Regions from separate parts of the Fundicoccus sp. Sow4_D5 genome, predicted to be linked through region 3. Evidence: a T-box and tRNA genes for the amino acid it is inferred to sense, from the RefSeq annotation. Region 3 holds a T-box; the other regions hold tRNA genes.

What was found. A T-box is a leader RNA that pairs with one kind of tRNA and senses whether it is charged. The one in region 3 lies ahead of leuS (leucine--tRNA ligase), so its partner is inferred to be a tRNA-Leu.
Region 1: it encodes a tRNA-Leu, which carries the amino acid that the T-box ahead of leuS (leucine--tRNA ligase) is inferred to sense. The anticodon was not compared.
Region 2: it encodes a tRNA-Leu, which carries the amino acid that the T-box ahead of leuS (leucine--tRNA ligase) is inferred to sense. The anticodon was not compared.

The regions. Positions count from the first base shown of each region.
Region 1 is NZ_JBQKLF010000001.1:24,255-34,334, forward strand. Features, by position in the region: gene ACTQ45_RS00110 (MFS transporter) at 1-819, opposite strand, end outside; gene ACTQ45_RS00115 (iron-sulfur cluster biosynthesis family protein) at 1,023-1,358, opposite strand; gene ACTQ45_RS00120 (NCS2 family permease) at 2,031-3,485, opposite strand; gene ACTQ45_RS00125 (metallophosphoesterase family protein) at 3,774-4,508, shown strand; gene ACTQ45_RS00130 (Tex family protein) at 4,518-6,704, shown strand; gene ACTQ45_RS00135 (MerR family transcriptional regulator) at 6,836-7,210, shown strand; tRNA gene ACTQ45_RS00140 (tRNA-Leu) at 7,256-7,338, shown strand; gene ACTQ45_RS00145 (hypothetical protein) at 7,934-9,529, shown strand; gene ACTQ45_RS00150 (hypothetical protein) at 9,522-10,080, shown strand, end outside.
Region 2 is NZ_JBQKLF010000002.1:66,633-76,712, forward strand. Features, by position in the region: gene ACTQ45_RS04670 (ABC transporter permease) at 1-276, opposite strand, end outside; gene ACTQ45_RS04675 (ABC transporter ATP-binding protein) at 273-1,169, opposite strand; gene ACTQ45_RS04680 (PHP domain-containing protein) at 1,476-2,261, shown strand; gene ACTQ45_RS04685 (ROK family protein) at 2,347-3,117, shown strand; gene ACTQ45_RS04690 (ROK family protein) at 3,148-4,011, shown strand; gene ACTQ45_RS04695 (ABC transporter ATP-binding protein) at 4,132-4,836, opposite strand; gene ACTQ45_RS04700 (ABC transporter permease) at 4,848-5,933, opposite strand; gene ACTQ45_RS04705 (TetR/AcrR family transcriptional regulator) at 6,085-6,657, shown strand; gene ACTQ45_RS04710 (PQQ-dependent sugar dehydrogenase) at 6,804-7,988, shown strand; gene ACTQ45_RS04715 (GNAT family N-acetyltransferase) at 8,251-8,805, shown strand; tRNA gene ACTQ45_RS04720 (tRNA-Leu) at 8,873-8,958, shown strand; gene ACTQ45_RS04725 (LLM class flavin-dependent oxidoreductase) at 9,128-10,080, shown strand, end outside.
Region 3 is NZ_JBQKLF010000001.1:924,604-934,683, forward strand. Features, by position in the region: gene pepV (dipeptidase PepV) at 1-19, opposite strand, end outside; gene ACTQ45_RS04280 (pseudouridine synthase) at 47-772, opposite strand; gene ACTQ45_RS04285 (oligosaccharide flippase family protein) at 776-3,763, opposite strand; gene leuS (leucine--tRNA ligase) at 3,858-6,275, opposite strand; T-box leader at 6,340-6,545, opposite strand; gene ACTQ45_RS04295 (LysM peptidoglycan-binding domain-containing protein) at 6,581-8,470, opposite strand; gene ACTQ45_RS04300 (tRNA (mnm(5)s(2)U34)-methyltransferase) at 8,737-9,303, shown strand; gene metK (methionine adenosyltransferase) at 9,356-10,080, opposite strand, start outside.

The DNA of each region.
Region 1 (10,080 bases), 900 kb from region 3:
TAACAATAAAGCACCTAAACTTACTTTATATTGCGAAGGTAAAGCCATGAAGGTAGTCATACTCCCCGTCTTCGACTTAATCTTTGACAAACTCTCAAAGTCGGTAACTGATTGAGTCGACAGCTCGGCTTGATACAAGCTAAATTGGTCCCTAGCAGTTCGCGCCCAACGATTGGCAATCGTATCACGAATCGGTAACTGCTTTTCTTCTCTAAAGCTAATCGAATCCGGATCACGAACAAACAAATACAGAAAGATTAAGGCAAGCATCATAATCACCGATGCCATTAAGAAAGCATAAAACTTGTCCTCGCGAATATCCGACAACAGGCCACCATAATAAAACGCAATAATTGACCCAAGGCCCCCCATTAAATTAATAATTCCATTGGCTTCACTGCGCAAAGGCGACGGCGTCACATCCGGCATAATTGCTACCACAGGACTCCGCCACAAAGCCATTAATAGGTTAAAGGCAATAATAACGCCCATGAATTGCCAAAGAATCATCTGCAAAGGAATGAATGCAAACAGAAACGCGCAAATCGGAATACCAAGCACAATCCATGGCAACCGTCGCCCTAAACGACTCCTAGTTTTATCACTCCAAGCACCAATCAAAGGCTGCAGAATAACCCCAAAAAAATTATCAATCGTCATAATCGTCCCAATCATCGTCCGACTCATACTGAACCGCTCATCCAAAATCAAAGGCACCTGAGCATTATAAACCGCCCAAGCCAAACTCGAGGCCATAAAGCCCACGCCAATCAGAGAAATTTGCCAATAATTCAACCTTAAACCCTTCTTAGAATTCATTTGCCACCCCTCCCTTAAAAGCAGACTTAGTTTGCATTATTATATAACAAAATAGGATTGATAGGAACACTGTTTCAAAAGGAAGTTTGTGAAAAAAATAAAGACGGCAGAAGAGAACGAACTTCAAAAAAGGTTGGCGCCCTCATAAGAAACAAAAGAGCGACACACTACAAAAGTAATGTGTCGCTCTCACTCAGTTATATTTAAACCGTTTCGTCAGCCTTAATCTCTAAACGCATATTTAAATTAAGGTAGCCGCGCTCGCTTTTTAAGACGAAGGCATTAGACCGTAATTTTAAATCAATTATGTTTTCTTGATCTAAATAAATTAATGCAGACTTTTGCGCTTTAATTGGCCCTAAATTACTTTCAATCGTCGTATCGTACACTTCTTGGGCATCATTGGCTCTTAGAATGAATACACCAGAATTTGCACAGGCACAGACCTCTGTGCCAGTATCATAAAAAAGACTCAGCTGATTGACTGCTGCTTTCTTTTCAAGAAATGTGCTTGCCTCTTGGGTAAATGTTAAATTCATCTAATCACTCCCTTTACTACTTCAATTATAACGCAACAGTCAGCTTTAGACCATAATATTACATTTAATATTTAGTAAAAGATGCAGATGAAGATGAAGATGAAGAGATGGCTGTTTGAAGTAGACTCCCAGGTGATGTAGCGATTTGTTATATCACTTCCAGGTGATGTAGCGATTTGTTATATCACTCCCAGGTGATGTAGCGCTTTGTTATATCACTTCCAGGTGATGTAGCAGTTTGTTATATCACTCCCAGGTGATGTAGCGCTTTGTTATATCACTTCCAGGTGATGTAGCAGTTTGTTATATCACTTCCAGGTGATGTAGCGGTTTGTTATATCACTTCCAGGTGATGTAGTGCTTTGTTATATCACTTCCAGGTGATGTAGCAGTTTGTTATATCACTTCCAGGTGATGTAGCGGTTTGTTATATCACTTCCAGGTGATGTAGTGCTTTGTTATATCACTCCCAGGTGATGTAGTGCTTTGTTATATCACTCCCAGGTGATGTAGCAGTTTGTTATATCACTTCCAGGTGATGTAGCAGTTTGTTATATCACTAAACATTGATAATGCAGCTAACGACATCAATTTTATTAGGCGTTTCCAATCCAATATTCTTCAACAACTAACCAAAAAAGAGTCGACCAGATGGTCGACCCCTTAATTTATTTAAATAAAGGCCATCACAATGTAGTTTAAGATGAACAGTATAATGGATACCCAGATAAGAGGGTGAACGTCTTTTCCTTCACCTTTTACAGTTTTTACTAAACCGTATGTGATGAAACCAGCTGCAATACCATTTGAGATTGAGTAAGCAAGCCCCATAAAGATTGAAGCAAAGAATGCTGGAACAGCTTCAGAGAAATCAGACCAGTCCACATCGTTTAAAGAAGCAATCATCAAAATACCTACAATAATTAAAGCAGGAGCAGTTGCTTGCGTTGGCACAATGCCAATCACTGGTGAAAGGAACATCGCTAATAAGAAACAAATAGAAGTGACAACAGATGTCATACCTGTACGACCACCAGCGCCAATACCTGCAGCAGATTCAACATAAGTTGTTACGTTCGATGTACCAAACAATGCACCAACTAATGTACCAATTGAATCACCAAACAATGCTTTATCCATTTTTGAACTGAAACCTTTGCTGTCTTGAACCGCTTTTTCATCTTCTTCAGAGAAGATACCAGTACGACGACCAGTTCCAATAAATGTTCCGATTGTGTCAAAGATATCAGATAAACTGAATGAGAAAATAGTAATTAATACAATTGGTAATTTAGTGAGGTCTGAGAATAAAGACGGTAGGCCTGCAGGGGTGAAAATTACCAAGAATGTTTCACCTAAATCATCAAATGCACTTGCTAATGAATTGTCTACTAAATTAATGGTTGATAAATCGACTAAGCCCATTGGAATAGCTAATAAAGTTGTAGCAACAATTCCAATTAGAATCGCACCTTGAATATTTTTAAGCATTAAGACAACTGTAATCACTAAACCAATTAAAGCAAGTAACACACCTGGATCTGTGAAGTTAACTAAAGCAGGAAGTGCTCCACTGTTGGCAACAAGTGAGTCGATTCCGTTTGTAATTGGAGCTGTTGGGTCGCCACCGTTAATTGACAAGATGTTGTAGCCGTCCACCGTAAAGTTTAATAAACCAGCATTCTTAATTCCGATATAGCCAATGAAAATCCCAATACCTGCAGAAATCGCATGTTGCAATGAATCTGGGATAGCAATAATTAACATTTTACGAACTTTTGTGATTGTTATGACAATATTAACAACCCCACAAATAAATACCATTGCAAGTGCTTCTTGCCATGTAAAACCTAAAGCAAAAACAACTGTATACGTAAAGAAGGCGTTTAGCCCCATACCTGGTGCAACTGCATAAGGCACGTTAGCAAATAATCCTAAAATTAAAGTTGCGATAGCAGAAGAAAAAATAGTTGCTAGAAATACAGCCTGACTAGGCATACCTGACAAAGCTAATAATGACGGGTTAACAAAAATAATGTATGACATTGCAAGGAAGGTCGTAATCCCAGCTGTAATTTCTGTACTTAATTTAGTACCGTTTTCTTCGAACTTAAAAAAATTTTCCACAAAAATCCTCCTAAAATAATGAACTCTTCATAATTACAAAAATGAGTATAGCATATTAAATTCCTTAAAAAAGCATAAAACAGAACTATTTAATTTTAAATAACATAAATGTTCGTGTTTATTTCGTTGAGCGCTTTTTTGTGAAATAAGCGTGATTTTATGGTCAATAACTATTACCGAATGATTACGGAATTTTATAAAACAGCCATTCCAGTTGCACGTGAATGTTAGCGAAGGGGGAATATGGTATAATTATGGATGCTAAAGCAAAGAAAGGGGTGCATAGAGATGGAAGCATATATAGATGAGCGTTTTGAAGAAGCCTTTGTTATCGGTGATATTCATGGAATGAAGAAATCAGTTGAAGACATGTTGAAAAATTGGAATCGTGATAAACAACAATTAATTTTTGTTGGCGATTATATTGATCGTGGGCCACAATCTGCTGATTCTTTGCTACTTGTACGAAAACTTCAGATGGAATACGGGGCAATTTGCTTGAGAGGGAATCACGAAGAAATGTTTTTAGCTTTTCTTCAAAATCCGATTAGTAAATGGACCCTCTATGAAAGAAATGGTGGTTTGAGCACTGTTTCGCAATTGTTAGGGGAATCGACACTAACCGTCAGTCAATATTCTCGTATTAAACTTGCGAGATTATTAAATGAACGCTATCCATGGTTGGAAAGCTGGCTACGCGATTTACCCTATTTCGTAGAATTTGGGAATTTTGTCGTTGTGCACGCCGGACTTAATTTGCGTTTAGATGATTGGCGACACACGAGCCCACATGATATGGTTTGGATTCGTCAGGACTTTCACGAAGCCGCCAACCAAACGGGCAAAACGATTGTCTTTGGACATACGCCCGTAATGAATTTGCACAATAACCGATCGGCCGTCCATGTTTGGCAAAAAGATGACAAATGGGGTATCGATGGCGGCGCAGTTTATGGTGGAAGTTTACTGGCTTTGCAGATGAATCGCCAAGAAGTAAAACAAATGTTTCAAGTAAAGAGTTAGGAGACGGACATGACAGAGGTATTAGAAGACAAGCAAGTAATTAAGCAAATTAGTAGTGAGGTTCAAGTTAAACCCACGCAAGTAGATTCGGTGTTAAAATTATTAGGAGAAGGCAATACCATTCCTTTTATTGCACGTTACCGTAAAGAAGTGACGGGTTCGTTAGATGAAGTTCAAATTCATTTGATTGAGCAAAAATATCAATACATGATGAATATGAGACAAAGAAAAGAAGAAGTGACGCGTTTGATTGGTGAGCAAGACAAGCTGACAGATGCCTTAAGTCAGCAAATTGAACAAGCAACGACTTTACAACAAATTGAAGATATTTATCGTCCATTTAAACAAAAACGTCGCACGAAGGCGATGACCGCAGAAGAAAATGGCTTATCACCTTTAGCGGATTGGTTGCAATCGAGCGCTGATCCACAAGTAACGCCTTTAGAAAAAGCAGCGGAATATATCAACGAGAAAGTTGAGACGGCTGAAGCTGCCTTAGCAGGTGCACATGAAATTATTGCACAAGAAGTCTCTGATAATGCGACTTACCGTGAATTTATCCGTAAGTATTCTCGATACAATGCGAAATTGACGACTAAATTAAAAGATGAAAGTTTAGACGAAACTAAAGTCTATCAAATGTATTATGACTTTTCAGAAGGCATTAACAAGTTGCCTGAACACCGTATTTTGGCAATCAATCGTGCTGAAAAAGAAGGAGTTCTATCCGCAAAACTTGTGATTGATGAAGTGCCTGTGATTCGCTATATGAGTCAACGAACGATTGCTTCTGCACTTCCAGAAGTTAGACGTGAGTTAATTCAAGCGGCTATCGAGGATAGCTACAAACGTTTCATTGGACCAGCGATTGAACGTGAGTTGAGAAATGAAGCAACAGAAAGAGCAGACAAACAAGCTATTCAAGTATTCGGTGATAACTTGCGTCACTTACTGTTACAACCGCCACTAAAAGGGCGTATCGTATTAGGATTAGACCCAGCTTACCGTACAGGATGTAAGTTAGCCGTTATTAATGAAACGGGACGTGTCTTGGATAAGGACGTTATTTACCCTCATAAACCTGCCAACGCTAAGCAAAGAGCCGCAGCGAGACCGGCATTAAAAGCAATGATTGAAAAACATCAAGTTGACGTAATTGCAATTGGTAACGGAACAGCCAGCCGCGAATCAGAAACCTTTGTAAACGAAATCGTTCAAGAATTAGACCGTAAAGTTCAGTTTATTGTCGTCAACGAAGCTGGCGCTTCCGTTTATAGTGCGAGTGAAATTGCCCGTCAAGAATTCCCAGATTATCAAGTGGAAGAACGAAGTGCGGTAAGTATTGCGCGTCGTTTACAGGATCCTTTAGCTGAGTTAATTAAAATCGATCCTAAATCGATGGGAGTCGGTCAATACCAACATGACGTGGCTCAGAATATGTTAACTGATCAGTTAGATTTCGTGGTAAACATCACGGTGAATCAGGTTGGTGTGGACATTAACACAGCCAGCGTCCCTTTATTACAACACGTTTCTGGTTTAACGACGACAACAGCTAAAAACATTATTGCTTTGCGTGATGAAATAGGACGCTTTGACAACCGTACGCAAATTAAAGATGTCAAACGTTTAGGACCTAAAACTTATGAGCAAGCGGTTGGTTTCTTACGTATTCTTGATGGGAAGAATCCATTAGACCAAACAAGTATTCACCCTGAAACTTATAAAGATGCTAAGAAGATTCTGAAGATGGCTGAAGTTGACTTATCAGAGTTGGGTACAGACGATGCGAATAAGAAATTAAAGACAATCGACGTTAAAACTTTAGCCCTTGATTCTGATTTAGGTGTGGAATCATTACAAGATATCATCGATGGCTTAATGAATCCTAGCGCAGATATTCGTGATGGCCAGGATGCACCTATCTTACGTGAAGACGTGTTAACGATGGATGATTTACATGAAGGTCTACAGTTACAAGGGGTGGTTCGTAACGTAGTAGACTTTGGTGCTTTCGTGGATATCGGCGTAAAAGAAGACGGCTTAATTCACATTTCTAAGTTATCTAGAAAATTCATTAAGCATCCTTCCGAAGCAGTTTCAGTCGGAGATATTGTTGAAGTAGAAGTGATTTCTGTTGATAAGGCGAAAAGTCGTATCGGTTTGAAACGTTTATTCCCTAAAATAAATAACTAATTCAGTATACTAGTGGTCATGATTTTTCAAGATCCACTAGTATTTTTTTTGGATTGTGAGGTGCAATCTGATAAGCAATGCGGTAAAATAGATTCAACTTAAATTCTGTGCTTTGAAAAGAGGAGAATTTTATGAAAACATCTGATATTGAACAAAAGTATGCCGTCTCGAGAGAGGCCTTGCGCTACTATATCGAACGTGGCTTGTTGAATCCTACCTGCATTAATGATTCCTTGGAATGGGAAGAAAAAGATGAAGTGACTTTGCAAAGCGTGTTGCAACTGAGAACAATGGGCTTAACTATCGACAGTATTGTTGAACTCAAACAGGATCATCAGGATAGTGTGGGGTTACAAACAAAATTGCTGCGCCGGGTGGAAAAAGTCAAACAAGAGATTGAAGCAATCGATTCAGAACAAAGAGAACTGGCTTATCGCAAGCAGATATTAGAGACTGCCTTACATCAACTGAGTCAGCAAATTCGTTTATATGAAGAAAGTGATTGACAAAATAGGTCAGGATGCCCTACAATAATATTGTTGTTGAAAATTGCGGTCGTGGCGGAATGGCAGACGCGCCAGCTTGAGGGGCTGGTGTCCTAAAGGATGTGTGGGTTCAAATCCCATCGACCGCATATCATAACTACTAATCTAAACGTCCATGAAGATAAAGTTCTTCATGGGCGTTTTTTATTTCATTAGGAGTGATTGAACTAGTTGATAGGTCTCAAACTGAAGCCAACTATTCTTATTATTGAGCCAGGGGGGTGACTCTTGGTTCAGAAAACGTAGTGCGTTTCGAGACGATGTAAGCTAAGTGATGACTAACTGTTTCATGTCTCTAGCAAACTTTATAATCGAATAAGACTGTATCGAGTATTCCCAAACCTAGAAATTTAACCCCTTATAGTGAAATGTGGCATACTAAAATCACCTTCTAATTGCTGTACATCCACCCACAAGAAGAAATTAGAGCATATTTTTAGAACTTACTCATAGTTTATCTTAAGGAGTAAATTAAGTGATTAGGCTTCAAATAAACGGCAAATATAGTTGGTTTTTAAAGAGTGATGAGTGTTTATTTTGACCGATTTACTTTTTGGGATAGTATGGCGTGAGAATTTTTTTAAATATGCTTGTTTAGAGGCTTATTTCTTGTTTTATACGTTCGGTTTTAAGTATATTTAATGTAAAGATACTTAGAGAAAGTGAATGAGAGAGGGTGGAAGGATGCTGAAACGTTCAATTATACTTATATTAATGTTGTGTTTTATTGGCTTGCCAAGAATATCAGGGCAAACTTTACCAAATGTGCTGATGGAGAATTATGAAGGAAAGGCAATCCCTCATACGTCGAGTGGGCTAACTAATCGATTGATTACTCAGGTGATGACGGAGTTTGATATAGAAGGCTCTAAGGAAATGTACCTTGATCAAAGGGATGGGGAAAGTCGTTTTCAAGTGGAAATACCATTGGGCGAGGACGGGCTTAGTGTTAGTTTTTATACCGGTAAAAGCACTCACGGCCAAGGTTTTTATATTTACCAAAAAGTGGCTTCTGAAAAAGTTGCTGATTTTGAAACGATTCACCGTTTGGTAAACTTAGTAGATGAGTCGCTTAGCGAAGAGGCTATTCAAGAGGCCTATGATCAGTGGTTAATGGATTTAAGTGGCACACAGAATTTTATTTTAGGCGGACATGCGGTGAATACCTATAATTATATAGAAGATGAAAAAGAATACCTTGCCTTTGAGGTCATGTATGAATACTTCGATACAGTTTTTGAAGACGAAAGTGTTCAAAACATTGTGACAACATTGTATGACGACTCAACGGAATTTCCTAATATTTATGCCAAAGATTATGCCGACAATCAAGAAGAAGTTTATGTTAATCGAGTGTTTATTAATCGAATTCTACATGAAATCAGTCAGACTTTTGGCTTTGAATTAGGTGAAGAACACCTAACTGCGATGGGAAATACGGTGTATTATTATCCTGAGGAGTTAGCTGAATTTGGTCGTTTAAATGAGTTCTATATTTTTTCTGGTCAGTCCGGTGCGGGCTCACGAATTGAGATTAGATTTACAATTGCTCATAATGACACACAAACACCCGCCATCAATAACCTCGAAGATCAGAGGCGAAGTTTCTTTTATTTCTTTGCGAAATTGTTGGATCCACTGTTGACAGATGTAGAGATTGAACAAGCCTTTTTGGATACGATTTATGAGGATCGTGGTGAGTATCGCTTAGGTCATATTTCAATACAAAAGGAAGGTTTTACGGACGAAACGATTAGTATGTATCGATTATTAACTTTCGAAGAAATTGAAGCAGTCTTTCCTGACAGCATAAACACTGTGTCGAAGGAACAAGCAAGCGACATCTTACTTGCTGAAGATGAGTACCATATTGCTAGCGCTGAACAACTGGCCAATCCAGACAAAATATATGATAGTTATTTGCCTTATACGCGACTAGCAAGTGGAAGAGGTAATGCTAAGCTAGAGTTTGAAACGTTGACGCAAGAGTATTGGGAGATTCTTCCAAATTTTAAGGCCCCTTTGACTATTACTGGAAAAGTCATTGCAAGTAATGAACAAGAAAATTGGCTGGAAATCAAGCCAGACAATGCTTCCTTTTTTGAGAGTTATTATGTGTATACGCCCGGCATCACTTTAGAATTGTCTGGAATGGTTGAAGTAACAGGACAGAATTTAGGGGTGCAAGATGAAGGGCCTGAGAATTTAAGTATCCTAGCCCAGAGTATTAAACAGGCGGGAGAGCTGATCTATCAAGCGGGAGGTGATCAGAATGAATAAAAGCATGTTAGGTCTCTTCGGAGTTTATCTAGTAATTCTCGGTTTGTTTTTCTGGCAAGTTAGACAAGAATCAAATAAACCAGAGAACGGCTATCTTAATGAATCCTATATTGTGAAACTGAACTCCCTCGACGAAGAAGAACTCTATCGTTTACGTAAGACACAAAGTGACTCTTCTGATTCAGCCTATTTTATGAATTTATCTGAGCAACAATTAATTAAAAAATCTGCCTTAGAAGTACAAAATAATCTAGCAACAAGGGTTAATGAGAAATATGCTGCTGTTTTAAAAGCGAGAATTGATTTCAATAATCAGTTGGTGTCTTTTGCAGACGCTAGCTATGCTTTTGTTGAAAAATCGCACTCAGAGTATGCAATCGCAGAAGGGGAAGAGGCTAAAATCAGTGATGAAAACTTGACCTTGTTAGTTGAAAATGCCAAGAGCACTCAGCGAGAACGTAATCAAGAAATTTGGAATACTGCTTGGTTTGCAATAGGAATCTATGTGTTATTCGCCGTGATTGGTAGTGTGATTTTATTTAATCTAGAGA
Region 2 (10,080 bases), on a different contig from region 3:
GTAAGCAATTTGCCCATCCGTCACGCTTGTAAAGATACTGTGGTCGAAAATCCAGACAGCGAATAAATTGAGAAATGCTTGTTGGAGCCAGATATAGTCTGTTACTTGGCTTAAGCCCATGGGAAAGGCACTTGGATTACTTTGGTAGAATGCTTTAAACATTAAAACTAACATAAAGCCCCAAGCAAATTGTGTGAGAATACCAGCGAAAGCAGCCGAACGGTACTGAAGCACACTAATGAAATGAACGCGAAAGATACTCAAATAGGCTTTCATATTTCAAACTCCTGGTAGAGGTTAACGACTAATTCTTCAGCGGTCGGCTGCTTGACCGTTAAGGAAGTTACCTCGAGTTGCTTTGCTAAGTTTTCAATCGCTTTAGCTAGCGAAAGTTGTTGCGTATCGACTTCGACTAAATAATGACCGGCTGTTTGTTCCAGTAAAGTCAGTCCAGCTTGGGCTTGGAAGTTGCCATGCACAGCTTCAATGACAATCTGTGTGTGGTCTTGTTGCCGCTGTTTTAGATCTTTCAATGAACCATCTAATAGAATGCGTCCCTTACCAATTAACAGAATTCTTTCGGTCAGTGCTTCGATATCTTGCATGTCATGGGTGGTTAGAATAATGGTGGTTTGATGTTCATGGTTCAGCTCTTGAATAAATTGACGCACAGCTATTTTGGAATGGGCATCCAGACCAATCGTAGGTTCATCTAAAAATAAAAGAGAAGGAGAATGCAGCAAAGAAGCAGCAATTTCACAACGCATTCTCTGACCTAGACTCAGTTGGCGCGTCGGAGTGGTAAGCAAATCACCAATGGTTAAACGCTCGCTCAACTCATTAAGCTTTTGGCGGTAAGCGGCTTGATCAATATCATAGATGTCCCGTAGTAATTCAAACGAATCAATCACCGGTACTTCCCACCAAAGCTGTGAACGTTGGCCGAACACTACGCCAATATTGCGCACGTGCTCCTTGCGTTTTTTCCATGGAGTTAGGCCGTTGATGACACAAGTCCCACTATCAGGAACAAGCACGCCACTCATAATCTTGATGGTACTGCTTTTACCTGCGCCATTCGGCCCAATGTAACCTACCATTTCGCCAGGTTGGATATTGAAGGTAATATCACTGAGAGCATCAATTTGAGTGTACTCTTTCTGGAACAAGGCTCTACTTGTCTGCCAAAAACCAGCCGCTCGTTTAGCTACTTTAAAACTCTTCTGAATCTGTTGTAATTCAATAATGAACTAATCGCCACCTTTCAAGACATTTTAAGGAACAATAGTGTAGCATAACACTTAACCGAAAGCGAGAATAAACCTTAAATATCATCCAAACACGCGTACCATTTAGTCTCTAAATAAAATTCAAATAGCAAACGCTTTCGTGATACCCTTTGTAAGAAAACATCTTCAACTTCCGTTATACTAAAGTTAGTCAGTGTTTAAGATTCTAATAAAAAGGAGTTTATTATGCGTTATTATGACCAACATTTACACACATATTTTTCACCGGATTCTTCAGAGACTTTTGAAAACTACTTGCTTCAATCAGATTTACCAGTCGTGACGACTGAACACCTTGATTTTTTTAGCTCAGTACAAGCCATACCAAATGTTATCCCGGATTACACAGGCTACGTTCAAAAGCTAGACCAACTCAATGCCGAATATGACAACCGATTACTCAAAGGCATCGAAGTAGGCTTCACCTACGCTGATCGCCACCGCATTGAAGACTTTCTAGCTGATAAAACTTACGACATCCAATTACTTAGCATTCACCATAACGGCCGCCATGGCTTCATGACTCTGAATCACGATACTAAATCACTCAATACTCACCTAGATGAATACTTTGACCTCATGTTAGAAGCTGTCAACCACGCGCCTTACGCCAATGTCCTCGCTCACTTTGACTTCGGCTTACGAGGCTACGATAATGTTCAACTAACAGACCTAGAACGCAAAGAAACCGTCCTAACACAAATCTTTAACAAAATGATTCAACAAGACCAAGCGCTCGAACTCAACACCCGTAGCATGTACCGCTACGACAATGCCCACCTCTATGACTACGCCATTGCCCTATATACACAACTAGGCGGCAAACTCTTTACCGTCAGCTCAGATGCTCACGTGGCAGCAGACTACCAACTATACTTCACCGACGCCTACGCCATGTTACGCCGACACAACGTCCAACACCTCGCCACATACCAAAACCAAACCATCCAACTCGTTGACCTCCCCAACTAAATCCCCCAACCTTGCTTAACCAAAGCAAGGTTTTTTTTCAGCGGAAATAAGAACAATCCCCATAAAACGAAGAAAAAATAATGAAATGAATTGCGAAAAGAAAGTAGCATTTGAGAACTTGGGAAATTTGGCTAACGATGACATTACGGGGGCTGCTTTTAGCAGTCCAGGTTCTGTTGATACGAAGGCAGGTGTCGTTAAAGGTTTTAGTGCGATTCCTTATTTGCATCATTTCCCAATTGTTCAAGAATTAACTGAGGCGCTTGACGTGCCAGTCACCTTTGAAAATGATGCCTATTGTGCCGCTTTAGCTGAAAGTTGGCAAGGAACGGCTCGCGGCGTTCAGAATGCGATTTTTATTGTGATTGGTTCAGGAATTGGTGGCGCGATTATTTCAGAAGGAAAAATATTGAAAGGCCGCAACCTATTTGGCGGCGAGTTTGGCTACATGATGATGGACGCAGAATATTCCTTTAGTGACTTGGCTAGTCCAGTTAATACAGCGCGCCGCTATACTGAAGAAAGTGGCAGTCAAATCGCGATTTCTGGACAGGAATTATTCGAGCGAGCGGACAGGGGAGAGAGTCTAGCTCAAAAGCATGTCGATCAAATGCTCGATGCGCTCGGACGTGGCATTCAAATGTTGTCAGTTGTATTGAATCCTGACCGTGTTCTGTTAGGTGGGGTGATTTCTGAACGCGATGGTTTACTTGAAGAAGTGACTCAAAGAGCTCATGGATACTTGAAACGCACTCAGGCGACTGATGTTGTACTCGATATCGAGACTTGTCAATTTCGCAATCAAGCGAATTTATTAGGGGCAGTGGCCGCCCACTATTCTCAAACAAGGCAATAAAAGCTATACTAAACAAAAGGAGCTGATGTATTGAAAGTAGGAGCAATTGAAGCAGGTGGGACAAAGTTTGTGTGTGCCATCGGTAATGAACAGAATGAAATTATTGAAAGAGTGTCTTTCCCCACGACGACACCAGAAGAAACATTGGCGCAGGTCTTTGCGTTTTTTGATCAACATCTAGATGGTTTAAAGGCGATTGGGATTGGTTCATTTGGGCCGATTGAAGTTCGTCAAAATTCGTCTAAATATGGACAGATTCTATCAACGCCTAAGCTAGCTTGGAAGAATTTCGATTTTCTAGCAGCTATGAAGGTCCGCTACGATCTTCCAATGGCTTGGACCACAGATGTCAATGCGGCTGCAGTCGGTGAAGCAAGTGTCGGCGCCGCTAAAGGCCTTGATAACATGTTGTACGTGACGGTTGGAACGGGGGTTGGTGTCGGTGCGCTCGTTAATGGCAAGCTACTTGAAGGCCTTGGACATCCGGAAATGGGACATGTGATTGTCCACCCACATCCAGCTGATAATTACGCGGGCTTCTGTCCCTATCATGGCAACTGTCTTGAAGGGATGGCCGCTGGTCCATCGATTGACGGGCGTTTAGGCGTATCAGGCAAAGACGTCGCACCTGATGATGCGGTTTGGACTTACGTAGCTAATTATTTAGGCCAAGCCTTGGTCGACTATACGTTAATTTTGCGTCCTGAACGGATTGTGATCGGTGGTGGCAACATGAAAGTCCCTGGCATGTTGGATAAAATCAAAGACCAATTTGACCAACTGATGGCAGATTATGTGGATTACCCAGACTTAGCCGATTACATTGTCTTACCTGGACTAGGTGATAATGCCGGTATTACTGGCGCCTTAACGCTAGCCAACCAAGTTAAATAATCGACTAAAGCGCCACCTCTCCAATTGGAAAGATGGCGCTTTTTTTTGATAAATAGCAAGGGATGTATGCCTGACATTATCTTCTGACGGCCTGAGCCCAGAAGATAATGTCAGTAGCAACTAGGCTTCTTTTTGAGGTTTTAGCTTGCTTTTTTCTTCGTCTAAGGTCAATTGGCCGTCTTTCATATAATAGACTTTGTCACAGTAGCCAATGAGGCGTTCGTCATGAGTGACCATGATGGTCGCCTTATTTTGTTCCTTCGTTTCGCGAGCCAGGATTTCAACCACTTCATAGGCGCGCTCAGTATCCAAACTGGCCGTTGGTTCATCGGCTAAAATAACAGATGGATTATGGTATAAGGCCCGAGCAATAGCGACCCTTTGCTTTTCTCCGCCTGAAAGATCGCTCGGGTACTTATTGCGTAATTTATCAATATCAAGCTGCTTCAGCAACTTATCAGCCGTATTTTGGTCAAATTTTTCGCCTTTGACTTTGTTGACTAAACGTAAGTGGTTTTCGACGGATAGAAAGGGAATTAAGTTAGAGGCTTGCAGGATAAAACCAATTTCTTCGAAACGCAATTTGGCACGTTTTTGTTCATCGACTTCACTAAATTTATTGTTATTAATAAGAACGCGACCTTCACTCGGCGTTTGAAGGCCTCCGATAATTGTTAAAAAGGTGCTTTTTCCTGAACCACTGGGCCCAATGACGGCAACAAATTCACCTGATTCAACGGAAAAAGTCGTGTCTTTTAAGGCGACAATTTCTTTACTACCATCTAAAAATTTCTTTTTTACATTAATGACTTCAATTGCTTTCATATGGCAGGCTCCTATCCTATGGCTTCAAGTGGGTCGATTTTAGCGACAGTTCTAACAGAGAAAAAGGCGCCGAGTAGAGCAAACAGAATAATCAAAGCTGAAATAATCAGTGTAAAGTAGATATTCTGTTGAAAGGGAACCGTGCTTGGTAAGACGAGTCCCGTTATAATGGTCAACGCGAGACCTGTCCCAACGCCAATCACGGCGAGAAGAAATGTTTGAGCAACTACTGACTTAGCAATATAGTTGGTTGAAATCCCTTGGGCTTTCATGACCCCGAACATACTTGCTTTTTGAACGGTTAAGACATACATAAAAATCCCAATCACGACGGCTGCGATGACAATCAAGAAGATAATCATTAAAGCGAAGGTCAAAACTTGTGCCATATAGCCAGGCAATTCTTTGATATAGTCATCAATCGAATAGAGGCGTAAATCATCATTAGACAATTTAACCGACGCTAAATCATCATCGCGCACAATAAAAGCACTGACTCGCCCCTCAGGCGTTTCATTTTGAGCTTCGAATCGAATCTCTTGGTAAGTTGGAATCGTCGTATATAAAACCGGTGAGACACTAAATTTGGCATTCTCCGTGAAACCAACGATTTTAACTGTGATCTCTGTCCCAGCCAAGTTTAACTCATCATCTAATTCAAGACCATACTCTTTTTGTAAACTAATATCAGCCACAACTTGATGATCAGCAGTGACTTCCACACCGTCGATGATAGTTGGCATTAAAAATTCATCGGGATGGACTCCAAAGAAATTCACCGAAATTTTATCGTCCTCACCATTGGTGCCAGCTTTTCGGACCACGTTAGGTGTTGTGCCAAGCATCGCGATGTCATCTGCGTCAATCGCTTCTTTGAGACCCAATTCCATCATCGACATATTAATATTCGCATTGGCTTCATCCTTTAAGATAATCGCACTTGCGTCCCATTTATCAACTGCCGTGCGGTTCTCTTGCGCCAGGCCGAATGCTAAACCTGTTAAGAAATAAACCAGATAACTGACGAGCACCATGACGCCAATAATTAATAGGAAACGTGTTTTAGAGTGTTTAATTTCATTCCATGCTAAAAACATGATCGTACACCACCTTAATTTTCACACCTATCGAACGATAAGTTTTTATAATTATATCACTTGATAAGTTTATTTGCAATCATAATATGTTATGATTAATCGACACATAATTCATGTCCAATTGACGAATATTTGGAAGGAGTTTCCAAGGATGACAAAAAAAGAAGCCACGACGCGAGAGAGAATCATCGCCGTTGCCCAAATTCATTTTATGCGAGATGGCTACAATGCGACCTCAACCCGCCATATTTCCCTAGAAGTGGGCATTACACAACCGAACTTATACCATCATTTTAAGAATAAAGAAGCCTTGTATGTGGCCGTTTTAGAAGAAGTGGCTCATGAAGCGCTGAACGATTTGAGTCGAATTAAACTTCAAACGGATACCGATTTGACCCAAGCTTTGATTCAGATGACCTCATATCTGCAGCAAACGCATCCCTTCAATTTTTCCATGATGATGAACGATATGAAAAAGGAAATCTCACCTGAGGCAAGCTTCGCCCTCTATCAAATTTTTAAGGCCGCTTATCTGCAACCTTTTATCGATTTATTTACCTTACACAAGGAAAAATTACAGTCTAATTATGAGATTGAACGCTATGCTAGTCACTATTTTTTATTAATTTCACCCTATTTAAATCCAGACAACTTATCATATAATCCTTTATCAATCGAAGAAATTATCAATTTCTTCCTCTATGGCATCACTAATAAGAAATAATAGACCGACACTCTGCCTTTAAAGAGTGTTTTTTTTGACCTTTCCTAACGCAATATAATTCTAAAGCCATCGGCCAATCAGCTAACAAGCAAGCTATTGTTCATTTATCAACAAATGTGCGAAAATAAGCTCAAGGAGGTGAGTGCATGAAGAGATTACTCAAGCGATTACTCATAATAGTTGCTGTTTGCTTGTTGCCTTTGCCAGCTGTGAACGCTCAAAACCCGCCGGTTGAAAGTCAGCCGCCTGAAACGCAGTATCTACCAGCCTTTGACAGTCAGACACGCGCAGCAAGTTTTGAAACGCAAACGGATTTAGCCGTTACCGTAATTACCGACCAATTATCAGCACCTTGGGGCTTAGTTGAATTAAGTGATGGACGGCTGCTGGTGACACAAAAACAAGGCGATTTAGTCATCGTCAATTTGGCGGACGGGTCAGTCTCTGATCCAATTGGAGGGTTTGAAGGGGTCACTAGCCAGGGGCAAGGTGGCTTGTTAGATTTAGCACTCGCCCCAGACTTTGACAAGAGTCGGCTGATTTATGTCACCTTTTCCCAAGTAATTGCAGGGGGCAATTTGACAGCGGTTGGTCGCGGAAAATTAGCCGCGGATGAACAAAGGATTGAACAGTTCGAAGTGATTTTCCAAGCTGGTCCAGCCTACGAAGGTACTCAGCATTATGGTAGTCGACTTGTTTTTGATAGCCTTAGCAACTTATTCGTGACAACAGGTGAAAGGTCCGACCCTTCAATGCGCGACCAAGCTCAGTCACTGGACAGTTATTTGGGTAAGGTCCTCTATTTAACAGAGGAAGGCACAGCAGTCGAGGGCAATGAGTCGCCAATTTATACGGTGGGCCACCGCAATGTGCAAGGTTTAGCCATCGCGCCCGACACTGGCGAAATTTGGATTAGTGAAATGGGACCGCGAGGCGGTGATGAATTGAACTTGCTGATTGACGGTCAAAATTATGGTTGGCCCGTGGTAAGTTATGGGATTGAATATAGCGGTAAACCTATTAAGGATGGTCAAAGCCGTCATGATGGGTTTACGGAACCGGTCTATTACTGGGACCCGGTAATTGCGCCAAGTGGGATGGCGTTTTATGACAGCCAGATCATCGAAGAATGGCAAGGCAACTTGTTTATTGGCGCTTTAAAAGGCAAACATATTGCCCGCTTACTGATTCAAAATCAACAAGTGGTTGCTGAAGAAAGATTATTGCTTGAAGAAGGCGAGCGTTTCCGAGATGTTCTAATTGGTTCAGATGGCGCGCTCTATGCGATTACAGATAGTGGCAAACTCTATCAAGTCAAGAAAAAGAACTAGCAAAATCACTGAACCCATCTATGAAGTCGGGGATGACGCCGGTTAAGCCCCTTAAGGTCTAGCCGTCGTTCGTTTTCAAACAATGACTAACTCTGAGTTGCCTTATTAAACTAAAAAATCCCCCTCTCCCTGACCCTGAGTTAGGGAGTTTTCTGTGCCAGACTCTACCAGAGTATCAAGAGCGCAATCTGACAATTCGTTTGCTTTCTGCTTCACAAACTGGTATGTTATTGGCTAAATAAAAACAAGAAGGGTGACGCCGATGAAGCATTTAGGAACCAAAGAACTAGAATCAGACCGCTTAATTTTAAGACGTTTTACTCTGGCAGATGCCAAAGCCATGTATCATAATTGGGCAAGCGATGATGAAGTCACCCGCTACTTAACTTGGCCAAGTCATGCCTCTCAAGACGTGACCGCAGAAATACTTCAAATATGGGTCAAGGGCTATGAAGAAACCACGACTTACTCATGGGCTATCTGTTTAAAATCAGATCCAGACCACCCGATTGGTTCGATCGCTTTAGGTATTAATGATGAGCGACTTGAGGCCATGGAAATTGGCTACGCCTTAGGAAAAGCCTGGTGGCGCCAAGGCTTTATGAGTGAAGCTTTCGAACGACTGATTAAATTTGCTTTCGAAGAACTAGAAATCAATCGTTTAGTGGGTCATCATAGTGTTGAAAATCCTAATTCAGGTCTTGTCATGGAAAAATGCGGCATGCAATATGAAGGCCGAATCCGCCAAAGCGCCTTTGATAATCAAGGGAAATTGATAGATCTATTTCAGTATAGCTTGCTTGCCTCAGATTTATAAAAAGAAGTCGACATGAGTATTGACTATTGCTACGTCACAAGCTAGAATAGTTGAGCACAGTTCTTTTGCCGGGGTGGCGGAACTGGCAGACGCACAGGACTTAAAATCCTGCGGTGGGTGACTACCGTGCCGGTTCGATTCCGGCCCTCGGCATTGCTAACACACTCAGTCTCGTAAGAGATGGGGTGTGTTTTTTTGCACTAAAAAAATAATCAAGGTTTAAAGGCCTAGCCACTGCTGCTTGAAATCTGAAGTTTATGTTCAAGTGTATGTTATAATGTTCAGGAGTCATAAAGACATGAAAAGAAAGAAGGCAGCAAAAATGGGGATGGAAACATATAGAATTGATGAGAGCAAGGGCATGGAGCTGGGGATTTATACATTGGGTGATCATCTACCCAATCCTCATACGGGCCAACGACCTAGCGCCCAAGCCAGATTAAAGGAAATCATCGAGCTGGCTCAATTGACGGAGCAAGCAGGCTTGGATTTCTTTAGTGTAGGTGAAAGTCATCAAGAATACTTTACCACGCAGGCCCATTCGGTCGTGCTGGCGGCGATTGCTCAAGCGACAAAGACGATAAAAATCGCTAGTACTTCAACAATTATTAGTACCTCTGATCCGGTCCGTGTGTACGAGGATTTTGCGACGCTAGATTTAATTTCAGATGGGCGAGCCGAAATTGTGGCTGGTCGTGCGTCGAGGGTCGGTTTGTTTGAATTGCTCGGCTATGATTTGCGAGATTACGAAGAATTATTTGAAGAAAAATTTGATCTGCTCTTACAGATTAATCAACATGAGGTAATTAACTGGGAAGGTAAACACCGTGCCCCTTTAGTCGATGCCCACGTCTTACCACGTCCTAAAAATGGTAGTTTACCGATTTGGCGGGCGGTTGGTGGTTCACCAGCAAGTGCGGTTCGGGCAGGTTTACAAGGGGTTCCAATGTTTTTAGCCACCTTAGGTGGGCCAGCTTCCTCTTTTAAGGTATCTGTTGATGCTTACCGTCAAGCTTTAGTTCACAACAATTATTCAGTCGAAGATTTTCCAGTGTCGATTGCGGGCTGGTTTTATGCCGCAGAAGATTCGCAAACAGCGATGCGTGAGGTCTACCCACATCTAAACGAAGGGATGAAACTGACCAATGGTAGAGGCATGCATAAGCAGGCCTTTGCGCAAGGGGCAGATGTCCGTAGTGTACAGAATATCGGTAGTCCACAACAAATCATTGAGAAGATTTTATATCAACACGAGCAGTTTAATCACCAACGTTA
Region 3 (10,080 bases):
CTGCAAGCCAATTTACCATATAATATCTTCCCCCTATGTTTTTTTCTTACTCATATCCGAATGGAACTAAAGCGTTTCTTTCCTCTTCAGTCAATTCACGCCACATACCTTCTTCTAAGTCTTCTTCTAACTCAAGTGGCCCCATCGATTTTCTTTTAAGCGTGAGTACTTTTTTGCCCACCTTTTCAAACATACGTTTAACTTGATGGAATTTTCCTTCCCAAATCTCAACTTCTATCCATGAACGATTTGACTCTTCATCTGTTGAATGAACAAGTAATTGAGCTGGTTGAGAAATGAAATCCTCCAAATCTAACCCTTGAGAAAAAGCTTCAATATCTTCTTCAGTCACTATTCCTTCTATTTCCGCTTCATATCGTTTTGACACTTTTTTCTTAGGTGATAATAACTGATGAGCCAATTGTCCATTGTTCGATAACAATAACAATCCTGTTGTATCAATATCTAAACGTCCTACTGGAAATAACTCCATGTAACTAAAATCTGGGCCGAGCCAGTCAATAACCGTTTCATGATAGTTATCCTCAGTCGCACTGATGATACCAGCAGGCTTATTTAGAATATAATAGTAGTATTCTTGGTAAAAAACGGGTTGATTCATGACTGTTACAACATCTGAATCGATTTTTACCGCTTGGCCAATTTTCTTACATATTTCATCATTAATTCTTACAACACCACTTGTAATCAGTTGTTTAACTTCTTTTCTAGTGCCATAGCCTGTATGAGCGAGTAATTTGTCTAATCGCATGTCTTAAAACATCCTCATTTTTTCTTGTAAATCTTGTTTTTTGTCACCTAATAATATAGATAATTGACCTAAAAGTCCCATGACACCACCATATACAAAGATACCCATTCCAACACCAAGCATTACTTTAACAAAGGTTAAGAAACGTCCCACTTCGCCCATTAATAAATCTAGTAATGAATTCCATTGAGAAACTGCAATCCCCATAATGACAGTACCTATAATGATTTTAAAGACTGATTTAAAGAGTCTTTCCATATCAGGTTCTACCTCACGTTGGATTTTAATCCACATTAATACGGATGAAACTGCAAAGGCAATGGTTGTGGCAATCATTGCACCATGTGCATGTAGAAATGCCACAAGTGGTACTTGTAGAATGATTTTAACTAATAAACCAACTACCAAAAACCTCACCGCTAAACGACGGAAGTTCATCGATTGTAAAACGGTTGATAAAACGGTATATAAGCCAAGTGAGATACTCATAATGGATCCAGTAATTAATAAGGACGGTCCACTCGTATGACCTTGTGGATAGAACATTGTGTATAGATTGTTTGAAACTCCGATCATACCAATAGCAGCAGGTAACATCACAAAACTAAATACTTCAACAATCTGCTCGATTAGAGAGCTTGTCCCTTTAATATCACGTGCAGCAAATTTGCTTGTAATCAATGGTACCACTGAGGAAGCTAAGGCTACTGCTAATGAAACGACAATCATCACTAATTTGTTCACGTCTAAACTCATCGCACCGTACAATTCACTAATTTCTCTTAACAGCATAACAGTTGTTGGTAACAAAATTTGTTTGAATGTGTACGTATCAATCACCTGCGCAAGGATAATCCCTGATCCCAATAGGATAAAAGGTACACTATCCATGAACATAATATGAATACTTTCTTTGAAATCTATTTCGATTAAATCTAATGAGCGTTCTTTTAGTTTATTGATCATTGGTAGACGCTTAAAGTATAGAATAGCTAAGTATCCTAAAGCTGCCAAAGCACCAATGAAAGCAGCAAAAGTTGAATGAACAACAGCTTGCGTAACCTCACCACGATAAACCATCATGATAGCATACGTCGCAGCTAACAAGTAAAACACTCGAGCAATCTGCTCAATAATTTGAGAGATGGCAGAGGGCACCATGTCATTAAAGCCTTGGAAATACCCTCTTAAGATACTCATTAAAGGCAATATCAGTAAAGCAGGTACTAATGAACGAATCACTAGTGTCGCTCCAAGTGGATTATCTGTTGAAGTAATCGATGCTAGAGACGGTGCTAATAAGTACAATAACGCGCCTGAAAATAAACCACTAATCAACATTAAGACAATACTATTCTTAAACAATTTATCTGCTACACGATACTCTTTTTGGGAATGATAAAAAGCCATTTGTTTAGCAATGGCACTCGGGAACCCTGCTGTGGCTATTGCTAAAAATAAAGAATAAGGCGTGTAGCCCGCACTGTAGAGTGTATTCGCTTGTGTATATTCCGCCCCTAGCCAAGTACTCCAAGGAATGATATACAGTGCACCTAAAATTCTTGAAAATACACTTCCGATTGTTAGCCATGCAGCGCCTTTAACAAAACTCTCTGATTGGTGATCAAGTTCATCATCAATCGTGATATCATCAGAACCAAGTACTTCTTCAAGCACTTGATCTGTCAAAATAGGCTCTGAAAAACGTTGAGTTTCTTGACTAACTTTTTCACTATACAAATCTGCTGCCGCTTCTTCGTCTACATCTGAATCACTCGCTTTGTTTACCTCTTTATCGACAGTGGCTAATAATTCATTGTCTTCGCTTAAAGTATCGGACTCTTTTATTGAATTTTTCGGAAGTTTTTCTACTTCATGAACGTCTGTAAATTCAAGAGTATCTTCACTAGATTTTTTTTCTGAAGGGAACTCTTCGTCAAAAACAGGATCAATTATTTCATTCGCTGATTCCTGAGAACCTAGTCCCATTGTCATCGTTTCTTCTTTAGATAACACTTCTTTAATTTCATTTTCGATGTCATCTGATTTCCTTTGAAGAGGGTCGTTGTGTTCTATATCTGATGCTAGTTCCTGTTCAACTGAGCGACTTAAGCGAGATTCTATCGCAGTTTTTGCACGATTAAAAAAGTTTTTATCATTCTTGATAGATGCATCTACAAACTGTTTAGACTGTTTAGACTGTTTAGATGCACTGTCTGTCGATTGTTGAGTTTCTTGAATATACTCATCTATTTCAACGGCATCTTGACCATTTAGCAATGACTTAACTTTATCCACAATATTCTTCCCAATGTCTGGTTTGTTCATAAAGTCTTCATCATCAGTCACAATAGCTTCGTCATCAGCCTTTACTTTCTTAAAGGTTTTATTCCTTGAATCTGACTGCTCATCCGTCGATTGATTAAACTTCCATAATGGTCGTTTATTATCTGAGCGTGTACGACTCATACGCTCTTTAGCCAGGTTATCTTCTTCTACTCTCTCTGTTTCACCGGTATGATTCCAAAATTCCATTTCAGATTTTTCATATTCATCCCAATATTCAATGTCTTCTTTTGCTTTTTCTTGCTCAATTTCTTGTTCAAATCGAGCTTTAATTGGGCTCTTATAGTGAAACTCGCTATCTTCTGGTGCAGTAATGATTTGTTTTTGACTTGGTGCCGGTGGACCTTTAATATCTATAAATTCAATTGAATTTTGTTCAGACTCTCCCTCGCTTAATTCGTCATGGTTAAACGGATTTTCTTCCCCATCATTAAGTTCAGATTCATTACCAGTTCTTTGAGAGTTGGCACCTGAATGATTAGCGAAATAGTCACCGTCCAATGGTTGATTATTTGGTTGTCGTATTTTTCTTAATTCTTCTTCTGTAAATTGAATCGTCTCAAATAAAGATTCATCCATCGGCTTATATGAGCGACGTTTATTTAAATTATCGTTCTCACCTTTTGAATCAAAATTATTACGCATTTTCTCAACTCCTTTATGCTTCTTTAGCATTCTCGAGACATAGACTTATTATAACTTATTTCAAGAAAGATGCTAAACAAGAGCAGTGGCTTCTTTAATTTGCCACGATATTGACCAGACGATTCTCAATAGCAATCACTTTACGGACTGTTTTACCTTCAATCTCAGATTGAATTGTTTCATCAGCCAATGCAAGTTTTTCCATTTCCTCTTTCGCCAAGTCTAATTCGATTTCAAGTTTTACTTTCACTTTTCCATTTACTTGAATAACGATTTCTACGGTACTTTCTACGGTTAATTCCTCTTGGAAGGTTGGCCATGATGCTTCTGAAAGACTTTCTGTGTGCCCTAACATCTCCCAGAGTTCTTCCATCAAATGCGGCGCCAATGGTGAAAGTAATTTAACATACCCTTCAACATATTCACGTGGTAACACACTTTGATCTTTGGCTGCATTTAGAAAAATCATCAGTTGTGAAATAGCAGTGTTGAAATGTAAATTATCAAAGTCTTCTGTTACTTTTTTAACAGTTTGATGATACACACGAGTCAATTCTTTGTTTTCACTATCTTGAATCGCTGCACTGATCTCGTTTTTTTCTTCGTTAACTAGTAAGCGCCACACACGATCTAAGAATCGACGGCTACCCTCTAAGCCATTTTCGCTCCATGCAATTGAAGCATCCAATGGTCCCATAAACATCTCATAAACTCGTAATGTATCAGCGCCATACTCTTTTACAACGTCATCAGGATTCACAACATTCCCTTTAGATTTAGACATTTTCTCGTTATTTTCACCTAGGATCATTCCTTGATTAAATAACTTTTGGAATGGCTCTTTAGTAGGGACAACGCCTAAATCATACAAAAATTTATGCCAGAAACGCGCATATAATAAGTGAAGAACGGCATGTTCTGCTCCACCAATATACAGATCGACTGGAAGCCATTTGGCTAATTTTTCTGGATCTGCGATTTGAGTTTCATTATGAGGATCGATGAAACGTAAGAAGTACCAAGAACTACCCGCCCATTGAGGCATTGTATGTGTCTCACGTTTACCTTTCATTCCAGTAATTGGATCAACGACGTTAACCCACTCTTCAATTTTTGCTAATGGTGATTCACCTGTCCCACTAGGTTTAATTTCAGTTGCTTCTGGCAGTCTAACTGGTAATTCTTCTTCTGGAACTAAAGTTGTCGTACCATCTTCCCAATGGATGACTGGAATAGGTTCTCCCCAATAACGTTGACGTGAGAACAACCAATCGCGTAAACGATAGTTTACTTGATGTTCACCTTTATTATTGTCTGTTAACCATTCAATCATTTTTGCGATTGCATCATCATTATTCATACCATTGATGAAATCTGAATTAAAATGATTACCGTCTCCAGTATATGCACCAGAACCTTCGGTTTCTCCTTCAATCACTTTGATGATTGGTAATTCATGGGATGTTGCAAATTCAAAATCACGTTCATCATGAGCAGGCACTGCCATTACTGCACCTGTTCCATAAGATGAAAGAACATAGTCCGCAATCCAAATTGGCAATGCTTCGCCAGTAATTGGATGTTCTACATATCCTCCAGTAAATACACCAGACTTCTCTTTGTTTAACGATGTTCTCTCAAGCTCACTTTTTGTTGCAACGGATTTAACATATGCTTCAACTGCTTCTTGCTGCTGGGCTGTTGTCACTTCTTTTACAAGTTCATGTTCTGGTGCTAATACAACATAGCTTGCACCAAATAAGGTATCTGGACGCGTTGTATAAGATTGAACCGATGCATCGTGCCCAATAATTTGGAAGTTAACTAAAGCACCTTCTGATTTACCAATCCAATTTCTTTGCATGGCTTTTAGACTTTCTGGCCAATCTAAATCTTCCAAATCGTCTAATAGTCGTTCCGCATAAGCTGTAATTCTTAGGACCCACTGACGCATCGGACGACGATAAACCGGATGTCCACCACGTTCACTTACCCCATCTACAACTTCCTCATTCGAAAGAACCGTTCCTAAGGCCGGACACCAGTTAACAGCAACTTCTTCTTCATAAGCTAAGCCTTTCTCATACATTTTCGAGAAAATCCATTGAGTCCACTTGTAAAATTCTGGATCAGTTGTATTAATTTCTCGGTCCCAATCATAGCTAAAACCAAGCTCTTTAATTTGACGCTTAAAGTTTGCTACGTTTGTCGCAGTAAATTCTGCAGGTGCATTACCCGTATCTAAAGCATATTGCTCTGCTGGTAGACCAAATGCATCCCATCCCATTGGATGTAATACATCATAACCTTGAGCACGCTTCATACGTGCAATAGCATCAGTTGCAGTGTAGCCTTCTGGGTGACCAACGTGTAATCCTTGTCCAGATGGATAAGGGAACATATCTAAAGCATAGAATTTTGGATTCCCTTCTCTTTCTTTAGTTTTAAATGTTTTATTTTCATCCCAATAAGCCTGCCACTTTTTCTCTATTATTCGATGTTGATAAGTCACTATAAAAGCCTCCAGTTAATTTTTTTCAAAACAAAAGCCCTATATCATTTAGCATAACTAAACAATATAGGGCGAATTTTTTCGCGGTACCACCTAAATTTATTATTGTATAAACAATAACCTTAGTACTTTAACGCAGTAAGACGTCTCACTCTACTATTAATTTCAAGCAAGAAACAAGTTAGACGAGTTCAAGATAGATATCTGACTTATTTTCACCAACCATAAGCTCTCTAAACAGATTCTAATTCTACTATTCCTAACGAAGTCATTTATTATATGACTAATATAACAAATTTACTCCCTTAATTCAAGCTGATAACTTGTCCAACTAAGATGTTATTACCGCCATTAATTGCGATTAGTTTATGAACATCTACACCATGTTTTTGAGCGATAGCATATAGTGTTTCGCCTGCTTGAACAACATGTGTCCCTACACTAGATGTATTTTCACTTGGTGCACTTTCGACCGGTGCTGTCTCAACTGGTGTTGTTACTTCAACTTCAGGTGTAGCTACTGGAGTTTCTGGAGTTTCAACTATAGTTTCAACTGGTGTTTGTACAGCAGCTGTTCCAGATACACTCAATACTTGACCAGGATGAATTAAATATCCAGATAAGCCGTTTAGTGATTGTAACTGACTTAATGACATACCATGTTTAGTTGCAATTGCGTATAATGAGTCTCCACGTTGAACTGTATACGTTCCTGAACTTGTAACTGGCGTGCTAGTTTCAGGTGTTGATGGAGTCGTTGGAACAGATGTTTCTGGTGTACTTACCTCAAGTGCAGCTGTTGACGGAGTTGTTGTCGCTCCACTTACTTTCAATGACTGACCTGGATAAATTAAACTACCAGATAAATTATTTAATTCTCTAAGTTGGCTTAATGTCATCCCATGTTTTGATGCAATGGCATAAAGACTGTCGCCAGCTTTAACTGAATAAGCCCCAGATGTAGAGGGTGTTGTCGGTGGTGTGACCGTTCCATTTTCTACGTTACCAGGTGTTGTTGCTTCTGGTACATTTGTTTCTGGTGTTGTTGAACTTCCTGTTCCTGGCACTTTCAACGATTGACCAGGGTGAATTAAAAAGCTTGTTGTACCGTTTAATTTTTGTAAATCAGCAATTGAAACACCATATTTACTTGCAATAGCCCAATAGCTGTCGCCAGCTTTAACTACATAAGATCCACCTGCTGCTGGAGCAGAAGGATGAGTTGTCACTGGATTATCAATTTCAGGCTTAGTACTTTCTTCAGGTGCAGTATCAGCCGCTTCATTATCTGTTGTTCCACCAGGAATGACTAGCTTTTGATTCGGCGCAATAAAGTAAGAAGTTAATGAATTAGCTTCCATCAATTGCGTTAATGAAATACCATGATTTGCGGCAATTCTATATAATGAATCTCCCGCTTTGACTGTGTAACTACCAACAGAAGTTGATGGTAAATCTGGCGTTGATGGTGTTTCTGAAACTTCCGGATTTGCTGGAACTTCTTCAACTGGTGTTTCAGGCGCTACCGGATTACCATTCATATCGAATTCAGCTAAACCATATTGTTCAATAATTTTATTTAACTTTGTTGCGTATGAAGTGTCTGTTGCATAACGTCCAGTTAAATATTGAGTGGCATCTTGATACGATTCAGTATTACTGTAACGCGTACCAGAATAGAACTCATAACGCCAACTAGATGGGTCATTGTCACCGGTTAAAAGTGACGCATAGTCCCCTAATGATTGATCATAATTTTCGTACTTACGGAAATCATCCGTAATAGTATAATAATTACCTGAACCATCATCTTCTAATGTTTCTACATGGATTGAATTTCCATTATAGTCGCCTTTAATTCCAAACAAGTTATAGTTTGGTGATTGAGCTAAAGTACTATTACCCCAAGCAGATTCTAAAGCTGCTTGCGCAATCATTACAGAAGCATACAAATCATTTTTTGCTGCAATATCTTTAGCGTAACCAGATATGTTCTTAAGAAATTCTGACGGACTTAGTCTATTACTTTGTGCATAAACAGTAGTTGACTGTGTTTCAGGAGTCAACTGGTTTAATACAGCACTTGCTGAAAACAATACAAGTCCTGTATTGATTCTAATAATGAGTTTTTTTGATGAGTCTAAACGTTTCATTGCTTTTTTACGTTCTATGACTGATTGTCTCGTTTTAATCACTCATTTTACCTCCCAGTTTCCAAATTAATTCTGTAAAAATATTCCAAAATTGTAACTACACCCGTTATTATAGTCAACATTCACACAAAAAACTTGAATAAATCAGTCTTTTTGTTTAGTCTTAATAAATGTAACAATAACGTAACATAGTGCACAAGCTAAATTATTTTCTTTACCACAATAAAAGAATAGTATCTTCATCCTTATGCTAAGATTAACATTACATAAAATATTACTAAAATCCATAAAATTTAAAGGAGATTTCAATGTTAAAAGCCTTACACTACAGCAAAGAGCTTCTACGTACACTCGTTTCTCAGTTTCCAAACGGTACATTTATTGATGCTACCCTTGGCAAAGGAAATGACCTAATATCAGTATTAACCCACCCTCATTTCACAGGAAAAGTGATAGGTTTTGATATTCAAGAAGCTGCCATACAAACGACTCAAGAAAGAATTTATACGCATGGTATTGAAGGGGAATACCAACTTATTCAAAATTCCCATGCCAAACTAGCAGATTATTTAGAAAGTGACGAACAAATCCATGGTGCTATATTTAATTTAGGCTACTTACCTGGAGGCGATCATTCTATTACAACACAAGCAAATTCTACCCTTTTAGCCATTGAAGAGATGGGAAGTCGCCTTGTCACAAAAGGCCAAATTATCATCGTGGTTTATTCTGGTCATCCAGCTGGACAAGCTGAGAAGGAATCCCTTTTTCAAGCACTGAGCACGTGGCCACAAGAAAACTTTCAAGTTTTACAATATGAATTCATCAATCAGAGAAATAATCCTCCTATGGTTATAATCATAGAGAAAAGATAATTTTCTCAATACAAAAAAGCTTTTCAGAATTAACTGAAAAGCTTTATTTTTATTAAGCATTAAAAGCAGCTTTTAATTCTTCTACTTTATCTGTACGTTCCCACGTAAATTCATGGTCTAATCGTCCAAAATGACCATAAGCAGCTGTATTTGCGTAAACTGGTTGACGTAAATTGAGCATATTAATAATACCATTTGGAGTTAACGTAAAGATTTTGCGAATTGCTGCTACTAATTCAGCTTCAGAGACTGTGCCTGTTCCAAAAGTTTCAGCGGCAATTGATAATGGTTCTGCCACACCAATTGCGTAAGATAATTGAATCTCACATCTTTTAGCTAATCCTGCTGCAACAATGTTCTTGGCAATATATCTAGCAGCATAGCTGGCAGAACGGTCAACTTTAGTTGCGTCTTTACCACTAAACGCTCCTCCACCATGTCGTGAAAAACCACCATAGGTATCCACAATGATTTTACGTCCGGTTAATCCAGAATCTCCTACTGGACCACCAATGACAAACTTACCTGTTGGGTTAATATACATAATCGTATCGTCGTCTAACCATTCGCTAGGTATAATGGGTTTAACAACATGTTCAATCACATCCGCACGTAACTGTTCTAACTCAATACCTTCATCATGTTGAGTACTGATAACAATTGTATCTAAACGTTTAATAGATTCATCGTCATTATATTCAACAGTAATTTGTGTTTTTCCGTCTGGACCTAAGTAAGGAACAATTCCTTCTTTACGTACATCTGTTAATCGTTTAG